DNA from 3 places in the Thalassotalea ganghwensis genome. Region 2 is predicted to be linked to each of the others. Evidence: predicted binding sites of a transcription regulator. Region 2 holds the regulator's gene; each other region holds the start of a gene.
What was found. The regulator sigma-54, encoded in region 2, starts transcription at its own class of promoters, with help from an activator protein. The targets are predictions, from matches to a motif close to GTTGGCACGNNNNTNGNNT.
Positions count from the first base shown of each region.

Region 1: the regulator sigma-54 is predicted to act here: its motif matches at 1,712-1,730, upstream of glnK (P-II family nitrogen regulator).
Region 3: the regulator sigma-54 is predicted to act here: its motif matches at 1,217-1,235, upstream of fliE (flagellar hook-basal body complex protein FliE).

Region 1 covers NZ_JBQRUM010000005.1:155,342-158,523, forward strand. Annotated here, with positions in the region: gene ACSLUH_RS07055 (DUF2797 domain-containing protein) at 1-448, shown strand, start outside; gene ACSLUH_RS07060 (HDOD domain-containing protein) at 606-1,451, shown strand; gene glnK (P-II family nitrogen regulator) at 1,763-2,101, shown strand; gene amtB (ammonium transporter AmtB) at 2,111-3,182, shown strand, end outside.
Region 2 covers NZ_JBQRUM010000030.1:11,712-14,893, forward strand. Annotated here, with positions in the region: gene lptA (lipopolysaccharide transport periplasmic protein LptA) at 1-224, shown strand, start outside; gene lptB (LPS export ABC transporter ATP-binding protein) at 228-959, shown strand; gene ACSLUH_RS18730 (RNA polymerase factor sigma-54) at 1,019-2,518, shown strand; gene hpf (ribosome hibernation promoting factor) at 2,547-2,834, shown strand; gene ptsN (PTS IIA-like nitrogen regulatory protein PtsN) at 2,864-3,182, shown strand, end outside.
Region 3 covers NZ_JBQRUM010000001.1:268,839-272,020, reverse strand. Annotated here, with positions in the region: gene fliF (flagellar basal-body MS-ring/collar protein FliF) at 1-740, opposite strand, end outside; gene fliE (flagellar hook-basal body complex protein FliE) at 810-1,166, opposite strand; gene ACSLUH_RS01180 (sigma-54-dependent transcriptional regulator) at 1,327-2,667, opposite strand; gene ACSLUH_RS01175 (sensor histidine kinase) at 2,654-3,182, opposite strand, start outside.

The DNA of each region.
Region 1 (3,182 bases), on a different contig from region 2:
AATTCCAACAAGGTGGATTGATCAAGGGGCGACACAAGCTTTACCTATTTTCAAAGTTAGCACGAGGATGCAATCGGGACTCATTGAAACGGCTTTAGGTCAACACATCGCAGACAAAACGAATTGGCGAGAAATGTTGAAAGGCGACAACAGTCCGATCAATTTACATGAATTAGCCAATCGACTTATTCCTGATATAGACGAGACGCTAAACGAACTTACCTCACGTTTTAGCCTTGGGGCAATTGAACGAATGAATGCGGATGTTATAGCGCTCAACTATCCTGTAGAAAGCTTTCCTACAAAAATACATTCATTAAGCTTTGATAAAACGACAATTATTGAAGGTAAGCTGCTAGGTATTAAGGGCCAATATTTGATATTAGATTGTGGCGTCATAAATATTAGAAAGTTTGGCGCTTACCAAGTGAAACTTTCAGTGAGTTAAAAGCTCAATTTTACAAGTTTGAGACTATACTAGAATAATGAATGACTAAAACTGACGCTTTAAGGTGAAATCTCGCTGTTTGACCTTTTAGAAAAGCGCTTGATATCATTATTATTCAGTATAGATTTTTGAAATTATTAAATTTTAGGATATTTACATGGATGCTGAAGATTACGCAGAAAAAGCAAGTGAGATATTTGTTATCTCAGACTCTTTTGTGAGAATAAGAGAGTTAATTGACGATGAAGCCTCGACAATAGACGATATTGCCGACGTTATCTTATTAGATCCTGCTCTGGCTGGGACAATATTAAAACTTGCTAATAGCTCCTTTTTTAACTATCCCGGAAAGATAGACACGATATCTAAAGCGGTGCTCGTTTTAGGAATAACTGAAGTGTATAACCTAGTTATTGCCTACTTTACAACAGAAGCGTTTAAATCGATAAAAGCAGATCCAGACTTTTTAGAGACGTTCTGGGAAAGTAGCGTAGATGCGGCATTAATCGTCAAGTATTTAGGCGCTAAATTAGGTATGCAAAATGCGGAACGATTATTTATTTTCGGGTTGTTACATAATATTGGTGAGTTGGTGATGCATCAATTTGAACCCGAAAAAGTAGAGCAAGCTCGTATTAATAACAAGACTGAGCTACCTTGGCTAAAGCAGCAACAAGTATTTCAATTTACCTATGCCGATGTAAGTGCGGAACTGCTTAAGTTATGGCAAATTCCTTTTAGCATTGTTGAGCCTATACGTTATCAGGATCTAGATGATTTCGAATATAGCACAGAAGAGACTAAGCTACTCTACGTGGCAAAACGTATTACCTTATTAAATTACCAGTGCGGCGAACATCCACAAGAATTAATCTTGAATCCTGAAGTGTTAACGCAAACTCGAGTAACCAAAGAATTAGTCACTGAGGCGAATAGCTTTTGTGATATGGAGCGATTAGGTATTCTCGCTGTGTTAAAACCAAGCGCTGCTATGATTTATTAACATCTGAGAGTTCAGACAAAAAACCCTAATCAACCTTACTGAATGTAGGTTAAAGTGCACCACGAGCCATCAGAGCAGCTGTTAAATAGGTTCGTGGTGTTTTCTCGATGATTTTCAATTACTGATCATTATTTCATTATTTCATTGTGTTTATGCACCATATCGCTCCATACAGAGTTTTACTGCTCCAAATTGGTGCGAAGCTTAAGTTTTTTTTGATACTTCAAACTCTATCCTTTTGTTATTTAACGCTTTAACTGTTTGGCATGTCACTTGAATAGTTAACTCCAAACAATAACTAGGGGTAAATAATGAAACTTGTCAACGCAATTATTAAACCGTTCAAGTTGGATGACGTCAGAGAAGCGATCTCTGAAATAGGCGTCGAAGGCTTAACGGTAAGTGAAGTTAAAGGCTTTGGTCGTCAAAAAGGGCATACCGAACTGTATCGTGGAGCAGAATATCAGGTCGACTTTTTGCCTAAAGTTAAGTTAGAGATTGCAGTCAATGATGACGTCGTTGAGCGCTTGGTCGAGACAATAACCAAAGCGGCGCATACAGGAAAGATCGGAGACGGTAAAATATTTGTTTTCGATCTAGAGCAAGCAGTACGTATTCGTACCGGCGAAACTGACATTGAAGCATTGTAGGAGGCACTTATGGAACAAAATATTTTTCACCTACAGTATGCAATTGATACGTTTTATTTTCTAGTTTGTGGTGCATTAGTCATGTGGATGGCAGCAGGCTTTTCTATGCTTGAAGCCGGATTAGTGCGAGCAAAAAACACCACTGAAATTTTGACCAAGAACGTCGCACTTTATGCGATTTCTTGCATTATGTACTTAGCTTGCGGTTATCAAATTATGTACGGTGGTGGCTACTTCTTATCAGGTATTGAAAGCGTCGATACAGCGGCCGTGCTTGGCGAATTTGCTGGTCGAGAGGATGGCTTTACTGGCGGTGCTATTTACTCAAAAGCGTCAGATTTCTTTTTCCAAGTCGTCTTTGTTGCAACGGCGATGTCTATCGTATCAGGCGCTGTTGCTGAACGTATGAAGTTATGGGCATTTTTATCATTTACTGTGGTATTAACGGCGTTTATTTACCCTATGGAAGGTAGCTGGACTTGGGGGGGGAATGCGGTATTTGGACTGTATACCTTAGGTGACCTTGGCTTTTCTGATTTTGCAGGTTCAGGCATTGTACATATGGCAGGTGCTGCTGCAGCGTTAGCAGGCGTACTGCTATTAGGGCCTCGTCAAGGAAAATATGGTAAAGATGGACGCATTCATGCGATCCCTGGAGCGAATTTACCGCTAGCGACTTTAGGTACTTTCATTTTATGGATGGGATGGTTTGGCTTCAATGGGGGCTCAGTACTTAAGCTTGCTGATATCGGCAATTCACATTCTGTCGCGATGGTTTTTCTAAACACCAATGCAGCGGCCGCTGGTGGTGCGATTGCAGCCTTAGTCTTAGCAAAGGTAATGTTCAAAAAAGCTGATTTGACTATGGTGCTCAATGGCGCATTAGCAGGGCTGGTTGCTATTACTGCAGAACCTTCAACGCCGACGGCATTGCAAGCGACATTGTTTGGTGCCCTAGGTGGTATCATTGTCGTTGGTTCCATTGTCGCGCTTGATAAAATGAAGATAGATGATCCTGTTGGTGCAATCTCGGTGCACGGTGTGGTTGGATTCTTCGGCTTGATGTTAGTTCCTTTGACTA
Region 2 (3,182 bases):
TTGAAGATGGCACGCCAATCTATTTACAAGCTAACGAAATAAAGTATCAACCTTCAGAAAATATCGTCGTGATTTCAGGTGATGCTGAATTAAGACAGGAAGGTAGTAAAGTCAGCGGCAGTATTATCACCTACAACTTTGTCACTGAACAGGTTAGTGCTGACAGTGAAGCGAATGATCGCGTTAAAACCGTATTACAACCCAAAGAACTTGATAAAAAATAGCCTATGGACAACGCAATTCTCTGTGCAAAAAATTTAGCAAAATCATACAAGGGACGTCGAGTTGTTAAAGACGTTAGCTTGATGGTTAAAGAAGGGCAAATTGTCGGTCTACTTGGCCCTAACGGTGCTGGTAAAACCACCTCATTCTATATGATTGTTGGCTTAGTACCCCACGATGATGGCACAATTGAGCTCAACCAGCATGATATCTCCCTGCTTCCAATGCATGAACGTGCTCGTCAAGGAATTGGGTATCTGCCTCAAGAAGCTTCTATTTTTAGAAAGCTCAGTGTCACTGATAATATTATGGCGATTCTACAAACTCGCAAAGATATTTCCGACATTGAACGTCAAGATAAGCTTGAGCATTTATTAGAAGAGTTTAATATTGGTCATATTAAAGATAATTTAGGGATGAGCTTATCTGGTGGTGAGCGGCGCCGTGTTGAAATTGCTCGGGCGCTAGCTGCAGACCCTAAATTTATCTTGTTAGATGAACCGTTTGCTGGTGTTGACCCAATTTCTGTAGGTGATATAAAAAAAATTATTCTACACTTAAAGCAACGAGGAATTGGTATTTTAATCACAGACCATAATGTACGAGAAACGTTAGATGTTTGTGAACATGCCTATATCGTGAGTCATGGTGAGTTAATTGCGGAAGGAAATTCTCAAGAAATTCTTGCTAATCAGATAGTAAGAGATGTATATCTTGGTGAACAATTTACGTTATAGTATCTATTAACCAGAGTAAAATGAACGTCAATAATAATTATAGGAACCGAAGGAAGTAAATGCGCCCTAGTTTACAGCTCCGTATTGGACAACAATTGACAATGACTCCGCAGTTGCAGCAAGCAATTAAGCTGTTGCAGTTGTCAACATTAGACCTTCAACAAGAAATTCAAGAGGCCTTAGAAAGTAATCCGCTTTTAGAAATTGATGAATCAAATAATAACAATCAAGAGAACGAAAAAGATCACCTAGAAGAAGGTTTTTCAGCGACAAGTTCAGAATCCAAAACTAGCGATGGTAGTGAAGACTCTTCGCCAACCATCGATGAAATTTCAACCACTGAAGCGATGGATAAAACCGATATCCCGGAAGAGCTTAATATCGATACCACATGGGATGAAAGCTTCAGTGCTGGCGTATCAAGCAGTGGTATAGGCAGTGTGAGTGAAGATTACACTTATCAAGGCGAAACCATAGACTCGATTCAAGATCATTTACGCTGGCAAATGGACTTAACCCCTTTTACTGAAACCGATCGCGCCATTGCAACCGCAATAATCGATGCCATTGATGATGCTGGTTATTTAACGGTTAGCGCAGAAGATATTTTAGAGAGTATTGGTATAGATGATGTTGAGCTTGACGAAGTTGAGGCGGTACTAAAACGCATCAATATGTTTGATCCCGTAGGTGTCGGTGCGCGCAGTATAGCCGAATGTTTATTAATTCAATTAAATCAGTTTGACGCACAAACGCCTTGGCTAAAAGAAAGTAAAATAGTCGTTAAAGATTATATCGATTTACTGGGTAATCGTGATTATCGTCAACTAATGCGTAAAACCCGTTTAAAAGAAGATCAACTAAGAGAAGTCATTCGTCTCATTCAATCGCTTGATCCACGACCGGGAGACTCGGTAATAAAAAGTGATGATCAATACGTCATTCCCGATGTATCGGTTGAAAAAAAGAATGGCCGTTGGGTCGTTGAACTTAATCCAGATACCGCACCTAAACTTTCCGTAAATCAACATTATGCTTCTATGGCTCGCTCGATGAAGTCTTCAGCCGACAGTCAATTTATTCGTTCCAATCTGCAAGAAGCAAAGTGGTTTATAAAAAGTTTAGAAAGTCGAAACGAAACTCTTTTAAAAGTGTCTAATTGCATAGTTCAACGACAACAGGGCTTTTTTGAACACGGCCCAGAGGCTATGCGCCCTATGGTTTTAAATGATATCGCTGAAGCGGTCGACATGCATGAATCAACAATTTCTCGTGTAACCACGCAAAAATACATGCATACACCACGCGGTATATTTGAATTAAAATTCTTCTTCTCAAGTCATGTTAGTACTGAAAATGGTGGAGAATGTTCATCAACGGCTATTCGAGCTTTAATTAAAAAGCTGGTCGCTGCTGAATTACCTTCTAAGCCACTCAGTGATAGCAAAATGGCTGAATTATTGGCGGAGCAAGGTATTAATGTCGCACGCAGAACCATTGCAAAATATCGCGAATCATTATCTATCCCTCCGTCAAATCAACGTAAAAGTTTGCTTTAAGTAAACATAACAATAAGGATTTAAGCCCATGCAAATTAATCTTTCTGGTCACCATGTTGAAATTACAGATTCTTTAAGAGATAGCGTTAATACTAAATTCGCAAAACTAGAGCGACATTTTGACCATATCAACAACGTTTATGTGGTACTAACTGTTGAAAAAATTAACCAAATTGCAGAAGCAACCGTCCACTTAAATGGCACCGAAGTGCATGCAAAAGCCGAAAATGGTGATATGTATGCTTCAATTGACAGCTTAGTCGACAAACTTGATCGTCAAATATTAAAATACAAAGGCAAAATTAACCAACATTAACGCTATTAAGTTAGCCGCGTACCCGCATTATGAAGTTACTTGAAATGCTATCGCTGGACTGCACACTATGTGCAGTCCACGCTTCTAGCAAAAAGAAGATTTTAGAACTACTCAGTGAAAAAGCCTCTGAACATCTCAAACAATTTTCCACTTATGATTTATTGGCAAGTTTAATTGCTCGAGAGAAAATGGGCTCAACTGGCATCGGTGGAGGTATCGCAATTCCGCACGGTCGCCTAACAGATACAGAGCAAGCGATCGTTGTCTTAGCAACCAGTGAACAGCCGATTGACTTTGACGCTATTGATAATCGCCCCGTAGACATCTTTGTCGCATTATTTGTTCCCG
Region 3 (3,182 bases), on a different contig from region 2:
TCTTTACGAGAGCGCGAGGAGATTGAATCCTGCGAGCCTGAATTAAGTAAGCGGCCATTTTGGTCGGTAACGGTAACACGATTCGGATCTAGGCCCTGCACTGCAGATGCGACGATATCGACCACTGAATCAACTTCTTCTTCATTGAGCAATCTGCCACGATGCATGGTTAAGACAACGGTCGCAGATGAAGACTTTTGCTTTTTAGCGAAAACATTATCACGAGGAATCGCTAACAACACTTTGGCTCTAGAAACAGATTGCAGTTCCTCAATAGTTCTTGCGAGTTGCTGCTCACGAGAGTGCTTGAGCCGTTCTCCTTCAAGACGCTGACTAACACCAAACCCCATATCTTGCATGATAATTTCTGTGCCTTCACGCGGTGGCTCATCTAGCCCTTCTCGCGCAAGTAACAGCTTTATATCTTGATATTCTTCTGAAATAACCGAAATAGTGTTGTTTTCTTGACGGTACTCAACATTATTAGCGTCAAGAAAGTCCATGGTTTTAATAAGTTGTTCTGTGGGCTGTTTAGCGAGAAAGCGATATTCAGGTTGATTTGCCCACAAGATGACAAATACTGCGATAGCTAAACAAATGGCTAATGCCATGATCAAGGTGACTTGGCGTAGTATATCAACATTTCCCAAAGCGGCAGCGAAACCAGACTTTTGTTCATCGATTTCATTATCGCTATTATCTCGAGCAATTAAGTCACTATCTTGCTCTGCTGAGACCATTGCTGTATTCGTATCTGCCACGTTACTTCTCCGCTATGTTACTGTTCACGAATGCTGCGTTTAGTAACCCTAAACAGGCATACTCATTATTTCTTTGTACGCTTCAACAAACTTATTTCGAACTTGTACTGTTGCCTCAAATGCGATGCCAGATTTTGACGCCGCTATCATGGTATCAGCTAGCGTGACACTCTTATCACCCATTTCAAATGCAGTTCTTTTTGCGCCAGCATCTTTTTGTAAATCATTGACGGTATTGACGGCTTCCTTCAACATCGAAGCAAAGTTAGCTGAAGAATCACTTACTGAGGTAACATTATTGCCTAGGCTATCTTCACCAGCACCAGCAATATTCATACGATTGCCAGATGCCTCTAATGACATTCTTTGCATTTGGGCGTAAAGTGAATTTGCTTTGATATCCATAACAATCTCTCTTGTGTCAAAATATTGTTTGTTCACATCTACCATGAATAAAGCAAAGTTAATGCCAAGAGAGGAAATTAAAAATTTCTTATAAAAAACAAAGCATAACAATTACGTCATGCTTTAAAGATCACAACAAGTGATAGAGAAAAGAAAGGATTTAGGCGGGTATTTGAATACCACTATCGCGCATTTTAGCAATTTTGTAGCGCAACGTTCGTGGACTGATCCCTAAACGCTCAGCAACCAGTTTGCGACTGCCTCGGCAAGCATGTAAAGTATCTAAAATAATTTGATGTTCCTGCATTTTAAGCTCGCTGCCTAACTTATCTTCAGTCACATCGGCTTTCGGTACATCGTTAATCGTCGCTGTTTCAAAATTTTCTATCAGCAGGTCACCTGCATCGATTTGATTGTCACTATGTAAAATCAAGGCTCTTTGCATCACATTATCCAGCTCTCTGACATTTCCAGGCCAGTTATAGGCTAAAAGTTTACTGCGCGCTGCGGCTGAAAATTCGGGTATCGCTTCGCCGCTGTTTTGACAGAGACGTTCAATAATGTGTTTTGCTAAAGGAATAATATCATCACGACGATCCGCTAACGGTAACCAAGTTAATGGGAAGACATTGAGACGATAATAGAGATCTTCTCTAAATACCCCATCACTAACCGCTTCACGTAAATCTCGATTACTGGTGGCGATAACTCGTACATCAAGTTTGATAGTTTTACGACCCGCTAAACGTTCAACTTCGCGCTCTTGCAGAACGCGTAAGATCTTAGCTTGCAAGCCAAGGTCCATTTCCGTGATTTCATCGAGCAAAATCGTTCCCCCTTGCGCTTGTTCAAACTTCCCAGGACATGCTTGAATAGCACCAGTGAAAGCGCCTTTTTCATAACCAAATAAGGTTGCTTCTAGCATGTTTTCGGGGATGGCTGCACAATTAATGGCAACAAAAGGTTTATCTTTTCTGGCCGAGTGATAATGCACATATTGAGCGAGAACTTCTTTACCTGATCCACTAGGGCCTAATACCATGACCGAAGCATCAGTTGTGGCAACTTTTCGAGCAAGGTTTAGTAACTCTACACTGCGTTTATCAGCGGCCACTGGCTCAAAATTATCGTTGGCAGCGAGTGGTACGTATTGGTTGACCATATTAAGTAACACTTCAGGAGCAAACGGTTTTGCCATGTAGTTACAAGCACCATCTTTCATCGCCTGTACCGCATCATCGATTGTTCCATAGGCTGTCATCATTAATACCGGAAGATTGGGGAGACTATTCTTCACCGACTTTAATAAGGCAAGCCCTGACATTCCTTGCATCTGAACATCACTGACAATTAAATCAACCTGTTGATTTTTAAGTAATAGTAACGCTGCTTCACCAGATTCGGCTTGTAAACACTGATAACCAGCTATTGCTAATGTATCAACAAGCGCTTCGCGTAATCCTGAATCGTCTTCAACCACTAAGATTTTACTTTGATTCATAAGTACTCTCCTGTGAAGTTTGCTTTAACTTACTGTCTTGGGTTGGTTTGGCTTGGTACAAAGGTAACTTGATACAAAAATGCGCACCTTTTTCACTGTTATCAATCAGTTCAACGTCACCATGATGGGCATTGACAACAGATTTGACAACAGCGAGCCCTAAGCCTGTGCCGTTAACTCGTGAGGTATAGAAAGGTTCGAATATTTTATCAGCGAGGTCTTTGCTAATACCTTGTCCATTATCAATAACGCTAATAAAAGCGTATTGCTGATGACAATGAGAGCGAATTTCAATTCGTGCATTTTCTGGAATGACCTGAATAGCATTGTGAATCAAATTAACAATCGCGCCATTCAATGCTCGCTTGTTTCCTAAGACCATGCAATCGTCAGGACAAGGCGTTATTATCACTTGTGCATGGGCTTTGGCGATTAAGGCTTCTAGCCCTTGCGTTGATTCATTGACTAAGCTGTTGACTGATAGAGGCTCTACGACTTGTTGTTTGCCACTTTTG